DNA from 4 places in the Cupriavidus necator N-1 genome. Region 1 is predicted to be linked to each of the others. Evidence: predicted binding sites of a transcription regulator. Region 1 holds the regulator's gene; each other region holds the start of a gene.
The links. The regulator FNR, encoded in region 1, switches genes on or off when oxygen is low (the NO sensors DNR and NnrR bind a similar motif). The targets are predictions, from matches to a motif close to TTGATNNNNATCAA.
Positions count from the first base shown of each region.

Region 1 (4,216 bases):
GATCTACCCGCGCTCGGTGACGGGCGCCTTCTCCAACTGGCGGGTCTGGCTGGTGATCCTGACCCAGCTGATCTACTACGGCACGCCCTGGCTCCAATGGAACGGCCGCCAGGCCGTGCTGTTCGACCTTGGCGCGCGCAAGTTCTACATCTTCGGGCTGGTGCTGTGGCCACAGGATGTGATCTACCTGGCGGTGCTGCTGGTGATCTCGGCGCTGGCGCTGTTCCTGTTCACGGCGATCGCGGGGCGGCTGTTCTGCGGCTATGCCTGTCCGCAGACGGTCTATACCGAGATCTTCATGTGGATCGAGCGGCGGGTCGAAGGCGACCGCATCGCCCGCATCCGGCTCGATGGCGATCCGTGGAGCCTGCGCAAGTTCCGTCTCAAGGCGACCAAGCACTTCCTGTGGGTGCTGATTGCGCTCTGGACCGGCTTTACCTTCATCGGCTATTTCGCGCCGATCCGCGGTCTGGGCGGCGAGGTGCTCAGCCTGTCGCTGGGGCCGTGGCAGTCGTTCTGGATGCTGTTTTACGCGTTCGCCACCTGGGGCAATGCGGGCTTCATGCGCGAGCAGGTGTGCAAGTACATGTGCCCGTATGCGCGCTTCCAGAGCGTGATGGTGGATCGCGATACCTATGTCGTGACCTACGACGTCGGCCGCGGCGAGCCGCGCGGCAGCCGGTCGCGCAAGACCGATCACTACAAGGCGGGGCTTGGCGACTGCGTCAACTGCAGCATCTGCGTACAGGTGTGCCCGACAGGCATCGATATCCGCGACGGCCTGCAGTACGAGTGCATCGGCTGCGGCGCCTGCATCGACGCCTGCAACCAGGTCATGGACAAGATGGACTATCCGCGCGGCCTGATCCGGTATACCTCGGAAAACGCGATGCGCAAGGCCTTGTCCGCAGCGGCATCGCGCAAGCGCCTGCTGCGTCCGCGCGTCATCATCTATTCCGTGGTCTGGGTGGTGCTGCTGGGCGGCTTCATGGCGTCGATCGCGCTGCGCACGCCGCTGAAGGTCGACATCATCCGCGACCGTGGTGCGCTCGGCCGTGAAGTGGAAGGCCGCTGGATCGAGAACGTCTATCGCCTGCAGCTGATCAACACCACCGAAGCGCCGATGAAGATCAGCGTGCGCGCCGACAGCGACGAGCTGAAGAACCTGAGGGTGGAGTACGACAAGCAGGCCGAATCGTTGGCGCCGACGTCCAACCGGTTGCTGCCGATCCGGATCCGCGTGCCGATCGAGGCCGCGGCGCGGGGCACGCACAAGATCAACGTGACAGTGACGAGCGAAGGCACGGAGCGGGGGCAGGCCGAAATCCGGCAATCCACCAGTTTCATCGTGCCGCGCGATTTGTGAAGCTGGGCAGACGCGGACTTAGTCGTCAAGATGAAGGGGGCAAGATGAGTCAGCAAGGCAATCCGTGGTGGAAGGAGCCGTGGCCGTGGCTATTGATGAGCGGCCCGCTGGTGGCGATGGTGGCGTGCGGCGTGACGATCTGGCTGGCGTCCACGCATCCGGACATGCCGGTGCAGGGTGCAACGCGCCATGGCCTGGTGGTGGAGAAGGCCGATGCCGCGCCGCCCAAGGCTGCCGCAGCGAGGCAGCCATGAGGTTGCGCTGGCTGATGTGGGTACTCTGGCCGGCGTTCCTGATGGCTGGCTTTGCGACCGCGACGGTGTTTTCGGTGGTGGATCCCGGTGACCTGAACTTCTTCGGCCAGCCGATCGAAGCGTCCCGCGAATCGGTCTACACCATCGGCTTCCTGATGGCCTGGGTGTTCTGCGCGTTGTCCAGCGGACTGACGCTCTACACCATGCCGACGCGGCTCAGCGATACCGACGAACTGGAATGAGCGGACTGGCGTGAGGTCTGCGCTGCCATGGCCGGATGCGGCACTGGCAGCGCTTGGCCGCTTAGCAGGAGCGGCTGTAGAGTTGCTTGATGCCGTCGATGTCCACCAGCTTGACGTGGCGCTGGCGAATCTGGATCAGGCCGGCTTCGGCAAAGCGAGAGAACAGGCGGCTGACGGTTTCGAGCTTCAGGCCCAGGTAGCTGCCGATTTCTTCGCGGCTCATGCGCATCACGAACTCGGACGCCGAATAGCCGCGCGCCGACAGGCGCTCAGAGAGGTTGATCAGGAAGGCGGCAAGGCGTTCCTCGGCGCGCATCGAGCCCAGCGTGACCAGCATCAGCTGGTCGTGCGTGATTTCCTTGCCCATCAGGCGCAGGAACTGCTGCTGCAGCGATGGCAGGTCGACCGAGAGGGACTGCAGTTCGCTCATGCGGACCACGCAGACTTCGGTATCTTCCAGCGCGGCGGCATCGGAGGCATGCTGCATCTCGCCCAGCCCGTCGAGACCGACGATTTCGCCGGGCAGGTGGAAGCCGGTAATCTGCGAGCGGCCGTCTTCAGTGGTGACGTGGGTCTTGAGCGTGCCAAAGCGCACGGCATAGACCGCGGTGAGCGGATCGCCCATGCGATACAAGGTTTCACCCTTGTGCACGCGGATGCGTTCCTGTACCAGCGTGTCCATCTTGGCGAGGTCTTGCTGCGACATGCCGACCGGAAGGCACAGCTGCCCCATTGCACAGGTGGAGCAGCGGGGCGACATCTCGGTAATGGGAATGGAGGTGAGCAATTGGAACCTGCTAGAAATGGCAGCGAGGGCGCGATTAGGACATTTTACCGTGCGATGTGATGCGGTAGGGAGTAAGAATTGACATTTGGCGTGCTGATCAGCGTTTTTCTGCTCGCTTTGCTGGGCGGAGTCCACTGCGCTGCCATGTGCGGCGGCGTGGCGCTGGCCGTGGAACAACGCCGCGGCGCGACGGTGACGATCAGTCTGGTGCCCAGCCGCGCCGCCTGGCTGGCCGAGTTGCTGACTATGCACTTGGGCCGGATCTCGACCTATATGCTTCTTGGTGCCGCGCTAGGCGCACTCGGTGCCTCGGCATGGAAGCAGGATTACCTGCCGGTGCAGCGCTGGCTGTTCGGCGCGGGCAGCGTCATGCTGCTGTGGTCGGGCTGGCGGTTGCTGCGCGGCAACACTTTTACCGTCGACTGGCTGGAGCGGCTGGCGGCGCGCGCCGGCGCAACGGTGGCGCGGCGGCTGGGTGGCCTGGCAGGCGCCATGCCGGCGTTTGTGCGGGCGCGAAGCGGACTGGCGCGGCGTTATGGCGTGGGCCTGGCGTGGGGGCTGGTGCCGTGCGGCATGGTCTATGGGGCGCTTACGCTGGCGCTGCTGGCGGGCAACGCGGCGTCCGGCGCACTCGTGATGGGCGTGTTCGGGCTCGGCACATTGCCTAATCTGCTGGTGCTGTCCGGCCTCGCGGGCTACTTGCGTACGCTGTCGCGACGTCCCGGCGTGCGCCTGGGGGCCGGCCTGGCGGTGATGGCGTTCGGCGCCCTTGGCATTGCGCGAGCGGTGCTGCTGCCACATTCGCTGGCCGAGCATGGATTCTGCCTGGTGTTCTGAGGCGCCGGCGCCGCCCGGGCAACGGATGATGGTTGCAGGCGGGGGCGGGAATGCCATACAATCGCCAACATTGCGGTATCGCGCGGCATAGAATGAGCCGCGGTAAGCAGCGGGCGAGCAGCGCCAGGCGGCCTTCCTACCAGAAGGCGCGTTCAGGGCAGGGGAAGCGGAAGGTTTTCGATGCCCGTCCCGTCCCCGCAGTCCATCCGGTTCAAAAGATCTGGTTCAAAAGTCCGGCTGGCACTGCGGTGTTGGCGATGCCGGCCTTGCTCCCGATACCCGTTTTTCTTGCGTCCGAGGCCTTCAGTTCGCTGACAGCGACGTCCGATATGTGCGGGCGCGCTACGCAAGAGGTTTGCTGGCCGATCCATAACGGCACGCGAACGATCTCCTGCCGGAACGACCCGGCAACTCGATGCAAAGATAGGGAAGTGCACGGCTTGGATGCAGCAGGTATCCGGCTAGCTGCGCAATGAGATGGCGGTGGCTTTCGTACCGCTGTATCCAAAATCTCCGATGCCCCGGATCCGTCCGGGAGCAGGTGCAAAGACAGGCTGCACACCATCAACATGAATACCCAAGAGGCGAAGATCGTCCTCGAGACGGCGCTGATCTGCGCGCAGGAACCGTTGCGCGTCAATGACCTGCGGCGGCTGTTTGACGACGACGTCGGCGCAGACACCATCCGCGTGCTGCTTGAGGAACTGCGCCAGGACTGGCGGCCGCGCGG
Region 1 is NC_015726.1:2,292,488-2,296,703, reverse strand. Features, by position in the region: gene ccoG (cytochrome c oxidase accessory protein CcoG) at 1-1,366, shown strand, start outside; gene CNE_RS10815 (membrane protein) at 1,411-1,620, shown strand; gene CNE_RS10810 (hypothetical protein) at 1,617-1,862, shown strand; gene fnr (fumarate/nitrate reduction transcriptional regulator Fnr) at 1,924-2,649, opposite strand; gene CNE_RS10800 (sulfite exporter TauE/SafE family protein) at 2,728-3,486, shown strand; gene scpB (SMC-Scp complex subunit ScpB) at 4,056-4,216, shown strand, end outside.

Region 2 (4,216 bases), on a different replicon from region 1:
AGTCGCGTGAGCTGGCCCTGACCGCGCGGCTCGGCCAGACCGAAGAGCAGTTGTGGCAGGTGCAGGCCGACCTGGACATCGACGCCCTGACCGGCATCCGCAACCGGCGCTACTTCCAGCGCGAGTCGATCGCGGCCGTGACCCGGGCGTGCGAGCGCAACCAGGCGCTGGGCCTGCTGATCCTGGATGTGGACCAGTTCAAGCAATACAACGACCTGCATGGCCACGTGGCCGGCGACGACTGCCTGCGGCAGATTGCCGGCGCGCTGACCCGCACGCTGTCCGGCGAGCAGTTCTGCGCCCGGCTGGGCGGCGAGGAATTCGCGGCGGTGCTGCCCGGCGCCACGCGCGACGAGACCCGTGACGTGGCGCGCCGCATGGTGGCGGTTGTGCGCGATCTCCGCATCGCGCACAACGGCACGCCGGTGCAGCCGGTGGTCACCATCAGCGTGGGCGCGGTCTGCACCGTGCCGGAAGCGCCGCGGCTGGAGCCGCTGCTGCACCGCGCCGACAGCGCGATGTACCGGGCCAAGCGCGCGGGACGCAACCGCTTCATGCTGGACGGCGACGCCTGAGCGCCACGGCTACGACGCCGCACCGGCCCGCCCCACGGTGGCCCCGTGCAAGGCCACCAGCCGCGCCGCGGCCTGGCTGACCCATGCGGGCCGCGGCGCGGCATCGAGCCAGTATTTGACCTCCAGGCCCAGCGCGGTATCGCCGCTGATCACCAGCCGGCGCTGGAAGAACAGCGTGTCGGTATCGGCCTCGCCGCCCAGCAGGCGCAGGTAGTCGACCGCGCAGGCGCGCAGCGTCAGTTCAGGCTCGGCGTCCGCTGCAGCGGCGCGAAAGCACCCGCCTTCGCAGCGGAACGGCACGGCCAGCCCAAGGTCCTGCACCGTCAGCAGGAAGGCGTGCCCGTCCAGTGCGGCCGGCGGCTCCAGCCATCCCGCGCGGCGCGCCAGCTCCAGCGCCGCCACCAGCGGCAACGCCCGCGCACGGGCGGGCATGCGCCGGTGCACGCCCGCGATCAGCTTGTGCAGCGCGCTCATGCCCGGGCCTCCCAGGCGATGCCCGCGCTGCCGTGCCAGTAGCCGTTGCACGGCTGGGCGCCGGCCGGCGTGATGCCGCTGGCAGCGGGTGCCTGTTCACCTGCACGAATCGCCGCGAGCTGTTGCACCACCTGCAGCGTGCCGGATGAATGCGGGCTCACGCGCAGCATCCCCACCCCCATCCGCGCCATCGCCAGCGCCTCCGCGCACAGGTCCAGGCAGGTGGCGCTCTGCGTCTGCACGCCGTTGAGCGTGAAGAACGCCTGCCCTTCGCCGGTGGCGGCCACCAGGCCGTCGGGATAGTCCATGCAGCGGAACTCGCAACTGTCCTTGCGCAGCCGATGGTGGCGCGCGGTAAAGCAGCGCGCCGAGAATGCCAGCGGCAGGCGGCCCCAGACAAAGGCTTCCAAACGCATGCCAGTGGGGCGCGCGGCTGCCAGCGCGGCCAGCGTGCCGCCGTCCATCTCCACCGGCGCGACGCAGCCGGCCGCGCCCAGCCCGGCCAGCCACGCCAGCGTATCGGCGTGGTAGACATTGAGGTGGGGGCCGCCGACAAAGGGCCGCCCTGCCATGCAGCGCACCGCGCCAAGGTCGTTGGCCTCGACCAGGTAGTCGTCCTGCGCGCAGGCGCGGCGCATCCAGGCGATATCGGTGTCGGACTCCACCAGCACCGGCGTCGACAGCACCACCTCCTTGCCGGCATCGCGCAGCATCTGCGCAATCTCCAGCCATTGCGCATGGCGGACTTCATGGCGGCGCGTGCAGACGGTCTCGCCGAGGTAGACGCGGTCGACCGGCGCATCGGCGACCGACGCATAGAACTGCATCACGGCCTCGCGCGGCCAGTAGTACAGCAGCGGGCCCAGGGCGATGCCGAAGTCTGGCATCGCTACGGCTTGCGGCATCGCGGCCGCGGCAATCTCTGGCATGGGAAGCTCCGTCATGGCCGGTTCAACGCAGATCGATGTCATGGGTGTCACCGCCATGGCCGGTCGTAGGCGCCTTGCGTGACCTGGTCGCCTTCGGCATGGCGCCCCAGCGTGCTCTGCCACTCTTGCCGCGGCACGAAGCGCGCCGGATCGGCGCAGGCGGCGTCGATGGCCGCGCGCAGCACGCCGACCACATCGCCCACATAGCGCGGGCTGCGCTGCCGGCCTTCGATCTTGATGGCGGCGATGCCCATGTCGATCAGCGCCGGCAGCAGCGACAGCGCATTGAGGCTGGTCGGCTCTTCCAGCACGTAGCCGCGCTCGCCCTCCACCTCGAAGCGGCCCTTGCACAGCGTGGGATAGCCGGCCGGCTCGCCCGGCGCATAGCTGTCGATCAGGATGCCCGACAGGCGAGCCTGCATGGTGCCGTCCTGCTCGGTCCAGCGCACCGCGTGCGCGGGCGAGCAGACGCCCTTGTTGTTGGGCGAGTCGCCGGTGGCGTAGGACGACAGCAGGCAGCGCCCCTCGGCCATCACGCACAGGCTGCCGAAGCCGAACACCTCCAGCTCCACGCTGGTCTGGCGCGCCAGCTTGCCGATCTGCGCCAGCGACAGCACGCGCGGCAGCACCACGCGGCGGATATGGAAGCGCTCGCGCATCAGCTCGATGGCGTCGGCATGCGTGGCCGAGCCCTGCACCGACAGGTGCAGCCGCAACTCAGGATGGCGCTCGCACGCATAGCCCATCAGGCCGGCATCAGCCATGATGACCGCGTCGGCGCCAAGGTCCGCCGCCGCATCGACCGCGCGCTGCCATTGCGCCACCGCGCCCATCTGGGCGAAGGTGTTGATGGCGAACAGCACCTCGGCGCCGCACGCGTGGGCTTCGGCCACGCCGGTGCGGATGTCGGCCTCGGTAAAGTTCAGGCCGCCGAAGTTGCGCGCGTTGGTGGCATCGCGCAGGCCCAGGTAGACCGCGTCGGCGCCGTGCTGCAGCGCCATGCGCAGGGCCGCCAGCGAACCGGCGGGCGCAACAAGCTGGGGCCGGCGCGGCAGGCTTGCCGCGGCGGATGGGGCTGGGGAGGCAGGGGTCATCGGTGATGGCGCCGGCGGCGGCGCGAAGATGAAGACAGCGGCCGATGCTAGCCAAGCGCTTGCAGCAGGGGCTTGACCGCGCGCAAACCCACGCCAACGGCACACCGCCCGCGTTGGCCTATGCCGGTTGGCGTAGGCCGATGGCAGGCCACCACCGCGCGCTTGACCTGCGGCAAACGCCGGCCCGTGCCGCTGTGCCACGCTTGCCCGGTCATCCCCGCGGCTGGCCGCACGCCGGCCCCGCGCCCATCCTCTCCCGGAGACGTATTTATGAATCAACCCTGGCTCAAGCTGGCCGGCCGCCGCCTGCTGCCCATCGTGCAGGGCGGCATGGGCATCGGCATTTCGGCCCACCGGCTGGCCGGCGCCGTCGCGCGCGAGAACGGCGTCGGCACCATCGCCAGCATCGACCTGCGCCACCACCACCCCGACCTGATGGAACGCACCCGCGGCAGCCGTGACAAGCCCGCCATCGAAGCCGCCAACCTCGAGGCGCTGGATCGCGAGATCCGTGCCGCGCGCACGGCGTCCGAAGGCCGCGGGCTGATCGCCGTCAACGTGATGAAGGCGGTGGGCTCGCACGCCGCGCTGGTGCGGCAATCCTGCGAAAGCGGCGCCGATGCCATCGTCATGGGCGCCGGCCTGCCGCTGGACCTGCCCGAGCTGACCGCCAGCCACCCCAGGGTGGCGCTGATCCCGATCCTGTCCGAGGCACGCGGCATCGGCCTGGTGCTGCGCCGCTGGATGAAGAAGGGCCGGCTGCCCGATGCCATCGTGGTCGAACACCCGGCGCATGCGGGCGGCCACCTGGGCGCGGCCACCATCCAGGACTTGTCGGAGCCGCGTTTCTCGTTTTCGCGCGTGCTGGCCGAATGCCGCGAGCTGTTTGCGCAGCTGGGACTGGCCTGGGACAGCATTCCGCTGATCCTGGCCGGCGGCATCGACAGCCATGCCAAGGTGCGCCACTGGCTGGGCGAGGGCGCCGCCGCGGTGCAGCTGGGCACGGCCTTCGCCGTGACCGAGGAATGCGATGCCCACCCGGCCTTCAAACAGGTGCTGGCAACGGCGCGGCCCGAGACCCTGCGCGAGTTCACCAGCGTAGCCGGGCTGCCCGCGCGCGCGGTGCTGACGCCGTGGCTGTCGC
Region 2 is NC_015723.1:2,477,747-2,481,962, forward strand. Features, by position in the region: gene CNE_RS29255 (histidine kinase N-terminal 7TM domain-containing protein) at 1-575, shown strand, start outside; gene ubiT (ubiquinone anaerobic biosynthesis accessory factor UbiT) at 585-1,049, opposite strand; gene CNE_RS29265 (U32 family peptidase) at 1,046-1,978, opposite strand; gene ubiU (ubiquinone anaerobic biosynthesis protein UbiU) at 2,026-3,072, opposite strand; gene CNE_RS29275 (NAD(P)H-dependent flavin oxidoreductase) at 3,343-4,216, shown strand, end outside.
Region 2: the regulator FNR is predicted to act here: its motif matches at 3,235-3,248, upstream of ubiU (ubiquinone anaerobic biosynthesis protein UbiU).

Region 3 (4,216 bases), 1.6 Mb from region 1:
ATCGTCGCCGGCGCGCCGCTGGCGGGACTGGCACGCTCGCTGCAAGGGCGCATCCCGGTGCCGGTGGTGGATGGCGTGTCGAGCGCGGTGCGGCATTGCGAATCGCTGGTGGCCCTGCGCGCCGGCAGCGCCACGCAGGGCAGCTTCGCGCGGCCGCCGCGCAAGCCCAATGCCGGCCTGCCGCCGGCGCTGGCAAAGCTGCTCGACTGAGCGCATTCGAGCGCAAACTGAGCGCAAACTGAGCCCTGTGCAAATCTGCAATGCGCGTCCGCAAGGACGCGCATTGCTGCATAAGGGGGGCGATCCTAGACTGCCTGCACGGCCGCCGCATGGCGTGGCGGCCAGGCAACCACTACAGGATCGCAATGAAGCTCTACTACACTCCGGGCGTCTGCTCGATGGCCGTCCATATCGCCCTGCGCGAAGCCGGCCTGCCGGTCACGCTGGCCAAAGTCGACCTGCTCCACCACAAGCTGGCCGTGCCTGAAAACGGCACCGACGACTACTACACCATCAACCCGCGCGGCTACGTGCCGCTGCTGCAGCTCGACGACGGCTCGCGCCATACCGAGGCGGCATCGCTGCTGCAATACATCGCCGACCTGGTGCCCGAACGCGCGCTGCTGCCCGCCGCCGGCACGCGCGAGCGGCTGGAAGCCACCGGCTGGATCACGCTGGTCTCAACGGAACTGCACAAGGTCTTCAGCCCGTGGCTGTGGCACAAGGAAACCGCGCAGAGTACGGTAGAGGCCTGCAAGGCCAAGCTGCAACTGCGCTTTGCTGAGCTCGACAAGCACCTGCAGGGCCGCCAGTACCTGACCGGCGACACCTTTACCGTGGCCGACGCCTACTGCTTCACCATCCTCGGCTGGGCCCGCATGCTGATGATGCCGCTGACGGCATACCCCACGCTACAGGACTACCTGTCGCGCATCGCCGCGCGGCCGGCGGTGCAGGAAGCCATGCGCGCCGAAGGGCTCGTGCGCGACTGATCAGCGCATGGCGGGTGCGGGCACGCGATAGTGGTCCTGCGTCAGCAGGTCCAGCCCGCACGCCAGCGCGTCGATCCAGTCAATAAAGCGCGCCACCATGTGCTTGCCGCGAAACGACGGCCCGTGCTGCGGCACGATCCATTCGATATCCATCGACCGCGCCATGGCTGCCCACAGCCGGCACGCGCGGCTGCCGCTCATGTAGCGCTGGTGGAACGGCAGCATCAGGCGAGTATGCGCATCGAAATCCGTCACCGTGGTGCCGGCCGCTTTGGCGCCTGTCATGGCCGCGCCGAGATCGCCCGAGAACAGGATCTTGCTGATCGGATCGTAGAACTGGAAATTGCCTTCGGAATGCAGGAAGTGCGCTGGCACCGCGACCAGGGAGCTGTGCCCGAGCGGGATATGCATGCCCGCATCGGGAATCGTCACGATGCGCCCGGCCGTCTTACCGGCCTGGCAGAAATGCGGAAGGAAGCGCGCCCACACGCTGGAAATCAAGATGCGGCAGTCAGAGCCCGTCAGCCAGCGTCCGACCGATGCGACGATGTCCGGATCGGCATGCGAAGCCAGCACGTAGTCGAGTTGCTTGGGCGGAAAGTAGCGGCTGATGGTGAGATACAGCTCGCTGTAGGTCATCTGCCCGCCGGGATCGATCAGCGCGCCATGCCCGTGGTCGACGACCAGGAACTGGTTGGTCTGCACCGCTTCGCCATGCGCTTCCTCGACCAGGTCGGTGAACATCAGGCAGGTGTGCCCGTCCGCGTCGTACAACGTGATTCCCATTGCCTCGCTCCGCTCGTCGCAAGCGGCGACGTTACTCAGCGAATCCCATTGCAAACTTGATGCAAATCAATGGGGGAGGGAACACGCGCCCCCCAGCGGCCGGACTGTCGTCAGGCGTGTACACCCCGGCCGGGCGTCGCGCGCGTCAGCGCGGGCTGGCCAGCAGTTCTTCGATCTTGGCGACGAACTTCTTGTCGTCAGGCGTGGTCTTGCTGTTGTAGCTGCCCACCACCTGGCCGTTGCGGCCGATCAGGTATTTGTAGAAGTTCCACTTGGGCGCGGTGCCGGTTTCCTTCGCCAGCAGCGCGTACATCGGGTTGGCCTCGCTGCCGCGCACGTGCGACTTGCCCAGCATCGGGAACTTGACGCCGTAGGTGTTGTAGCAGAAGTCCGCGATCTGCTTCTCCGAGCCGGGCTCCTGCGAGAAATCGTTCGACGGGAAGCCCAGCACGACCAGGCCGCGGTCACGGTACTTGCTGTAGAGCGCCTCCAGCCCTTCGTACTGGGGCGTGAAGCCGCAGTAGCTGGCGGTGTTGACCACCAGCACGACCTTGCCCGCGTACTGGCAGAGGTTTTGCGGGGCTTCATCCTGCAGGCGCGGGAACTTGAAGTTGAGCGACGCCGGGCAGGCGCCTGTTGCCTGCGGTGCAGGCGCGGCGGCCGGCTTGTCGGCGGCGCGGGCAGGGTGCGGCAATAGCGCGGCGCCGGCTGCGGCCAGCGCCAGCGCGCCGGCGAGGGCGGCCGGGCGCAGTTGTCGGAGTGTGGCGGACGAGGGGAAACGACGAGTCATGGCGATGGGGCTCCGGAAGGCGGCTCGCTGTATCGGGTACGCCATAGTCTACGCCGGTAGCGGCTTTCCGGCAGGCCGGCTCAATCCATCGCCAGCGTGGCGGCGTGTTCGGTGACGCTGCCGCGCAGCTCCAGGTCCGGCATGCGGCGCACGATCAGCAGTGCCAGCACCGCCGCCGCCGCGCCCGCGGCAAAGATCAGGTGGAAGCCCGACTCCACGCCGCCCGCCAGCACCGCGCGCACGGACGGCGACAGTTGCGCAAAGGCCTCGCTGCCGTGGCGCAGCGCGCCCAGGTCCAGCGCCTGCGTGACCCCCGATGCCGCCAGCGCATGGCGGAATTCCAGCGTCAGCAACGTACCAGCCAGCGCCCCACCGATCGCACTGCCTAGGGAGCGCAGCACCAGCAGCGCGCCGGTGCCGGCGCCGGTATCGCGGCGCTCGAGCACGTTCTGCACACTGATCAGCGTCGACACCATGGTCATGCCCAGGCCCACGCCGGCCAGCGTCATCGCCGCCAGCACCACGGCCAACGGCATCGCGGGGGTCACCAGCGCCAGCACGATCAGCCCCAGCGCGGCAGCGATATAGCCGCCCGTCAGGATGCCGCGCATGCGGCCCACGCGGGGCGCCAACCACGCGACGATAAAGTTGCCCGCCACGGTGGCCAGCAGGAACGGCATCACCAGCAGGCCGGAGGTCGATGCATCGGCGCCACGCACCAGCTGGAAGTGCAGGGGCAGGGCAAAGATGCACAGGAAGATATCGAGCGCGGCCAGCGCCGAGGCGGCCACGCCCATCACATAGGCACGGTTGGCAAACAGGCGCGGCGGCAGCATCGGGTCCGCGGCGCGGCGCTCCTGCCAGGTCAGCAGGACCACGGCGGCCACGGCGGCCAGGAGCAGGGCGCCCAGCTCTGGCGAGAGCCAGTCGTAGACGTCGCCGCCCCAGCTCATCGCCAGCAGGAAGGCGACGATGGCCACCGCCAGCAGCAGCGCCCCCGGCCCAGTCCACGCGCGCACGCCCGCCACGCGGCGGCAGCATGGCCAGCCCGCGGTAGCACATCAACATCGCCAGCAGGCCCAGCGGCACGTTGACCCAGAACAGCCAGCGCCACGACATATGGTCAGAGACCCAGCCGCCCACCAGCGGCCCGGCGATCGACGCCACCGCCCACACCGTGGCTAGGTAGCCCTGGTAGCGCCCGCGCTGGCGCGGCGCCACCACATCGGCAATGGCCGCCTGCGCCAGCGACATCAGCCCGCCGCCGCCCACGCCCTGCAGCGCGCGGAACATGATCAGCTGGCCCAGCGTCTGCGCCAGCGCGCATGCCACCGAGGCGCCGATAAACAGCATGATCGCCACCATCAGCAGGCGCCGCCGGCCAAAACTGTCCGACAGCTTGCCATACAGCGGCGTGGTCACCGTCGACACGATCAGGTACGCCGTCACGATCCACGACAGGTGGCTGAAGCCGTTCAGGTCATTGGCGATCGCCGGCACCGCCGGGATCACCACGGTCTGGTCGAGCGCGGCCAGCAGGATGCACAGCACGATGCCGCCGATCACCCGCATCACGGCGCGATGGTCGTGGGCGGGCAGGGCCGGCGTGGTGTCCCGGGCGGATGCGGCAGAAGAGGGGGAAGACATG
Region 3 is NC_015726.1:62,567-66,782, reverse strand. Features, by position in the region: gene CNE_RS00320 (aspartate/glutamate racemase family protein) at 1-210, shown strand, start outside; gene gstA (glutathione transferase GstA) at 366-992, shown strand; gene CNE_RS00310 (oxygen-binding di-iron domain-containing protein) at 993-1,778, opposite strand; gene CNE_RS00305 (glutathione peroxidase) at 1,924-2,568, opposite strand; partial or broken gene CNE_RS00300 (MDR family MFS transporter) at 2,649-4,140, opposite strand.
Region 3: the regulator FNR is predicted to act here: its motif matches at 1,835-1,848, upstream of CNE_RS00310 (oxygen-binding di-iron domain-containing protein).

Region 4 (4,216 bases), on a different replicon from region 1:
CGACGAGGCCGAGCAGCGCTCGGTCGAGCGCGCGCTGGCGTACACGCACCTGCAACCGGGCGCCGCGCTGGCAGGCACGCCGATCCAGCACGTCTTCATCGGCTCCTGCACCAACGGCCGCATCGAGGACCTGCGCGCGGTGGCCAGCGTAGTGCGCGGCCGCAAGGTCGCTGCAGGGGTCCGGGCCATGGTGGTGCCTGGGTCGGGCGCGGTCAAGGCCCAGGCCGAGCGCGAGGGCCTGGCCGGGATCCTCACCGCCGCCGGCTTTGAATGGCGGCAACCGGGCTGCTCGATGTGCCTGGCCATGAACGACGACGTGCTCGCCGACGGCGTGCGCTGCGCTTCCACCACCAACCGCAATTTCGAGGGCCGGCAGGGACGCGGTGCCATCACCCACCTGATGAGCCCGGCCATGGCCGCCGCGGCAGCGGTCACCGGCGTCATCACCGACGTCCGCAAGCTGGAGATCACCCATGCCTGAACACACCTGCATCGCCGGCAAAGGCGCCGCCATCCGCTTCGAGAACCTCGATACCGACCAGATCATCCCCAAGCAGTTTCTGCGCGGGATCGACAAGGCCGGGCTGGCCGAGGGCATCCTCTACGACCACCGCTTCGATGCCAGCGGCGCGCCGCACCCTGGCTTCGTGCTGAACCGGCCCGAGTACGCCGGCACCAGTATCCTGGTGAGCGGCGCCAACTTCGGCTGCGGCTCCAGCCGTGAGCACGCCGTCTGGGGCCTGCAGCAATTTGGCATCCGCGCCGTGATTGCGCCGAGCTTCGGCGAGATCTTCTATTCGAACGCGATGAACAACCGGCTGCTGCTGGTGATGCTGCCGCGTGAGGTGATCGAGCCGTTGATGAACGACGTGGATGCGGACGCGGGCAACACCATCAGCATCGATGTCGAGGCGATGCGGGTGCGCACTCCGTCTGGCGACTACGCCTTCGACCTGTCGGCACGGCACCGCCGCATGTTTATCGAAGGGCTGGACATGATCGGCCTGTCGCTGCGGCAGCGCGGCGAGATCGAGCAGTTCATCCAGCAGTACCGGGGCGCGTTCCCGTGGACAACGAACGTGGCCAGGCGCACGCGCGACCGCTTGGGCCCGACCTGAACCCTGCCTTGCAAGCGCATCGCCTCCACGGTGCGCTTGCACCATCGCAAACGACAAACATCAACCACCCACACTTCGTTCCCACACCACCGCCGCCGTTTGATGCCAGTCAATTCCATGTCGTCAGTGTGTCCGCATGCTTCCCACATGACGACAGGTGCCCGCCACCCAGGCATGGACACCGCGAAACCGCTTTCCTCACCGCTGATCCACGGCACCCATGAAAGCAAAAAACTGGCTGTACCCGGCAATCGCGGCATTGCCGCTCTCACTCTGGCTCGGGCTGCCACATGCAGCCACCAAGGCAGAACCGAAGGCGGAACAGAAGGCCGCCATCCCCACCCTCACTGCCGCTGAGTTCGACCACGCCCGGCAGATCTACTTCGAGCGCTGCGCCGGCTGCCACGGCGTGCTGCGCAAGGGCGCGACCGGCAAGGCGCTGACGCCGGACATCACCCGCGCGCGCGGCACCGAGTACCTGAAGACCTTCATCAAGTACGGCAGCCCCGCCGGCATGCCGAACTGGGGCACCTCGGGCGATCTCTCCGACCCGGAAGTCGACCTGATGGCGCGCTATATCCAGCTCGACCCGCCGACCCCGCCCGAGTACTCACTGGCCGATATCGAGAAAAGCCGCAAGGACATCCTGCCGGTGGCCCAGCGCCCGACCAGGAAGATGAACCAGTACAACCTTGACAACCTCTTCTCGGTCACGCTGCGCGATGCCGGCGAGGTGGCGCTGATCGACGGCGACAGCAAGCAGCTCATCAATATCGTCAAGACCGGCTACGCGGTGCATATCTCGCGCATGTCGGCGTCCGGGCGCTACCTGTATGTGATCGGCCGCGATGCGCGGCTGGACCTGATCGACCTGTGGCTGCCCAAGCCCGATATCGTCGCGGAAGTGAAGGTCGGCATGGAGGCGCGCTCGGTCGAGACCTCCAAGTACAAGGGCTATGAGGACAAGTACGCCGTGGCCGGGTCCTACTGGCCGCCGCAGTACGTGATCATGGAAGGCGACACGCTCAAGCCGCTCAAGGTGGTCTCCACGCGCGGCATGACCGTGGACAACGAATACCACCCCGAGCCGCGCGTGGCGGCCATCGTCGCCAGCCATTTCCATCCGGAGTTCGTGATCAACGCCAAGGAGACCGGCAAGATCCTGATGGTCAACTACTCGGACCTGTCCAACCTGAAGACCACCACGATTGATTCAGCCAAGTTCCTGCATGACGGCGGCTTCGACGCCACCGGCCGCTACTTCCTGGTGGCCGCCAATGCGTCCGACAAGATCGCCGTGGTCGACACCAAGGAGAACAAGCTGGCCGCACTGATCAACGTGGGCAAGACCCCGCATCCGGGACGCGGCGCCAACTTCACGCATCCGAAGTTCGGCCCGGTCTGGACCACCAGCCACCTTGGCGACGAGACGATCAGCCTGATCGGCACCGATCCGGTCGGACACCCGGCGCAGGCGTGGAAGGTGGTGCAGACCATCAAGGGCCAGGGCGGCGGCTCGCTCTTCATCAAGACCCACCCGAAGTCGTCCAACCTGTGGGTCGACACGCCGCTGAACCCTGACGCCAAGCTCAACCAGTCGGTGGCGGTATTCGACACGCGCAACCTGGAAGCCGGCTACAAGGTGCTGCCGATCGCTGAATGGGCCGAGCTGAAGGGCGCGGGCGCCAGGCGCGTGGTGCAGGCCGAATACAACAAGGCCGGCGACGAGGTCTGGTTCTCGGTCTGGGGCACCAAGGACGGCGAGTCCGCGCTGGTGGTGGTCGATGACAAGACCCGCACGCTCAAGACCGTGATCAAGGACAAGCGCCTGGTCACCCCGACCGGCAAGTTCAACGCCTACAACACGCAGCACGACGTGTACTGAGCCGGCACCACCATGCGTGATCACATCGCCTGGCGGCGCGCTGCACTGGCGGGGCTGGCAGCTGCCTTGCTGGGCGCAGCGCCCGGCGCGGCGGCCCAGCCCACCCCTGCCCGGCAGGCGCAGCTTGCGCACTGGCTGCGCGATGACTGCGGCGCCTGCCATGGCATGACGCTGCGCGGCGGGCTGGGCCCGCCGTTGACGCGCGAGGCGCTGTCCGGCAAGCCGCCCGCGGGCCTGATCGCCACCGTGCTGTACGGCCGTCCCGGCACCGCGATGCCGCCCTGGCAACCCTTCATGACGCAGGATGAAGCCCAATGGCTGATCGATCGACTGCAGGCCGGCAAGCCAGCGGCCGCCTCGCCGCAAGGCAACTGATCCGCGGCCTGGCCGCGGCCTTGTGCGCCACCGTTGCCGCCGCGCTGGTGGCGGGTTGTGCCAGCGCCCTGCGCGGCACCGGCGACCTGGGCGTGGTGGTGGAGCGCGCCGCCGGGCAGCTGCAGATTGTCGAGACCACCGGCATGACCCGGCTGGCAACGGTGGAAGGACTCGGCGACTTGTCCCACGCCAGCGTGGTGTTCTCGCGCGATGCACGCTACGCCTATGTCTTCGGCCGCGACGGGGGACTGACGCGCGTGGACCTGCTCAGCGCCCGCATCACCCACCGCATGCTGCAGGCGGGTAACAGCATCGGCGGCGCGATCTCGCAGGATGGCCGCGTGGTGGCCGCGCAGAACTACGCGCCTGGCGGCATCCGCCTGTTCGACGCACAGACCCTTGAACCGCTGGCTGACCTGCCGGCGATCGGCAATGACGGCCGCCGCTCCAAGGTGGTGGGCCTGGCCGACCTGCCCGGCCGCCGCTTTGCCGCCAGCCTGTTCGAATCCGGCGAGATCTGGATCATCGACGCCAGCGATCCGCGCCGGCCGCAGGTGACACGCCTGCCCGCCGGCCGCGAGCCGTACGACGGACTGGTCACGCCCGATGGCCGCTGGTACCTGGCCGGCCTGTTCGGTGAGGACGGCCTGGCGCTGGTCGACCTGTGGCAGGCGCCGCTGCTGTCGCGCCGCGTGCTCTCCGGCTACGGCCGCGGCAGCGCGCCGCTGCCGGTCTACAAGATGCCGCACCTGCGCGGCTGGGCCATGGCCCAGGGCATGGCCTGGCTGCCGGCGATCGGCCGTCATGAGGTGTTGGTGGCCGACCCCGCCAACGGCTG
Region 4 is NC_015723.1:2,426,350-2,430,565, forward strand. Features, by position in the region: gene leuC (3-isopropylmalate dehydratase large subunit) at 1-481, shown strand, start outside; gene leuD (3-isopropylmalate dehydratase small subunit) at 474-1,118, shown strand; gene CNE_RS29035 (nitrite reductase) at 1,339-3,003, shown strand; gene CNE_RS29040 (c-type cytochrome) at 3,016-3,378, shown strand; gene CNE_RS29045 (cytochrome D1 domain-containing protein) at 3,318-4,216, shown strand, end outside.
Region 4: the regulator FNR is predicted to act here: its motif matches at 1,218-1,231, upstream of CNE_RS29035 (nitrite reductase).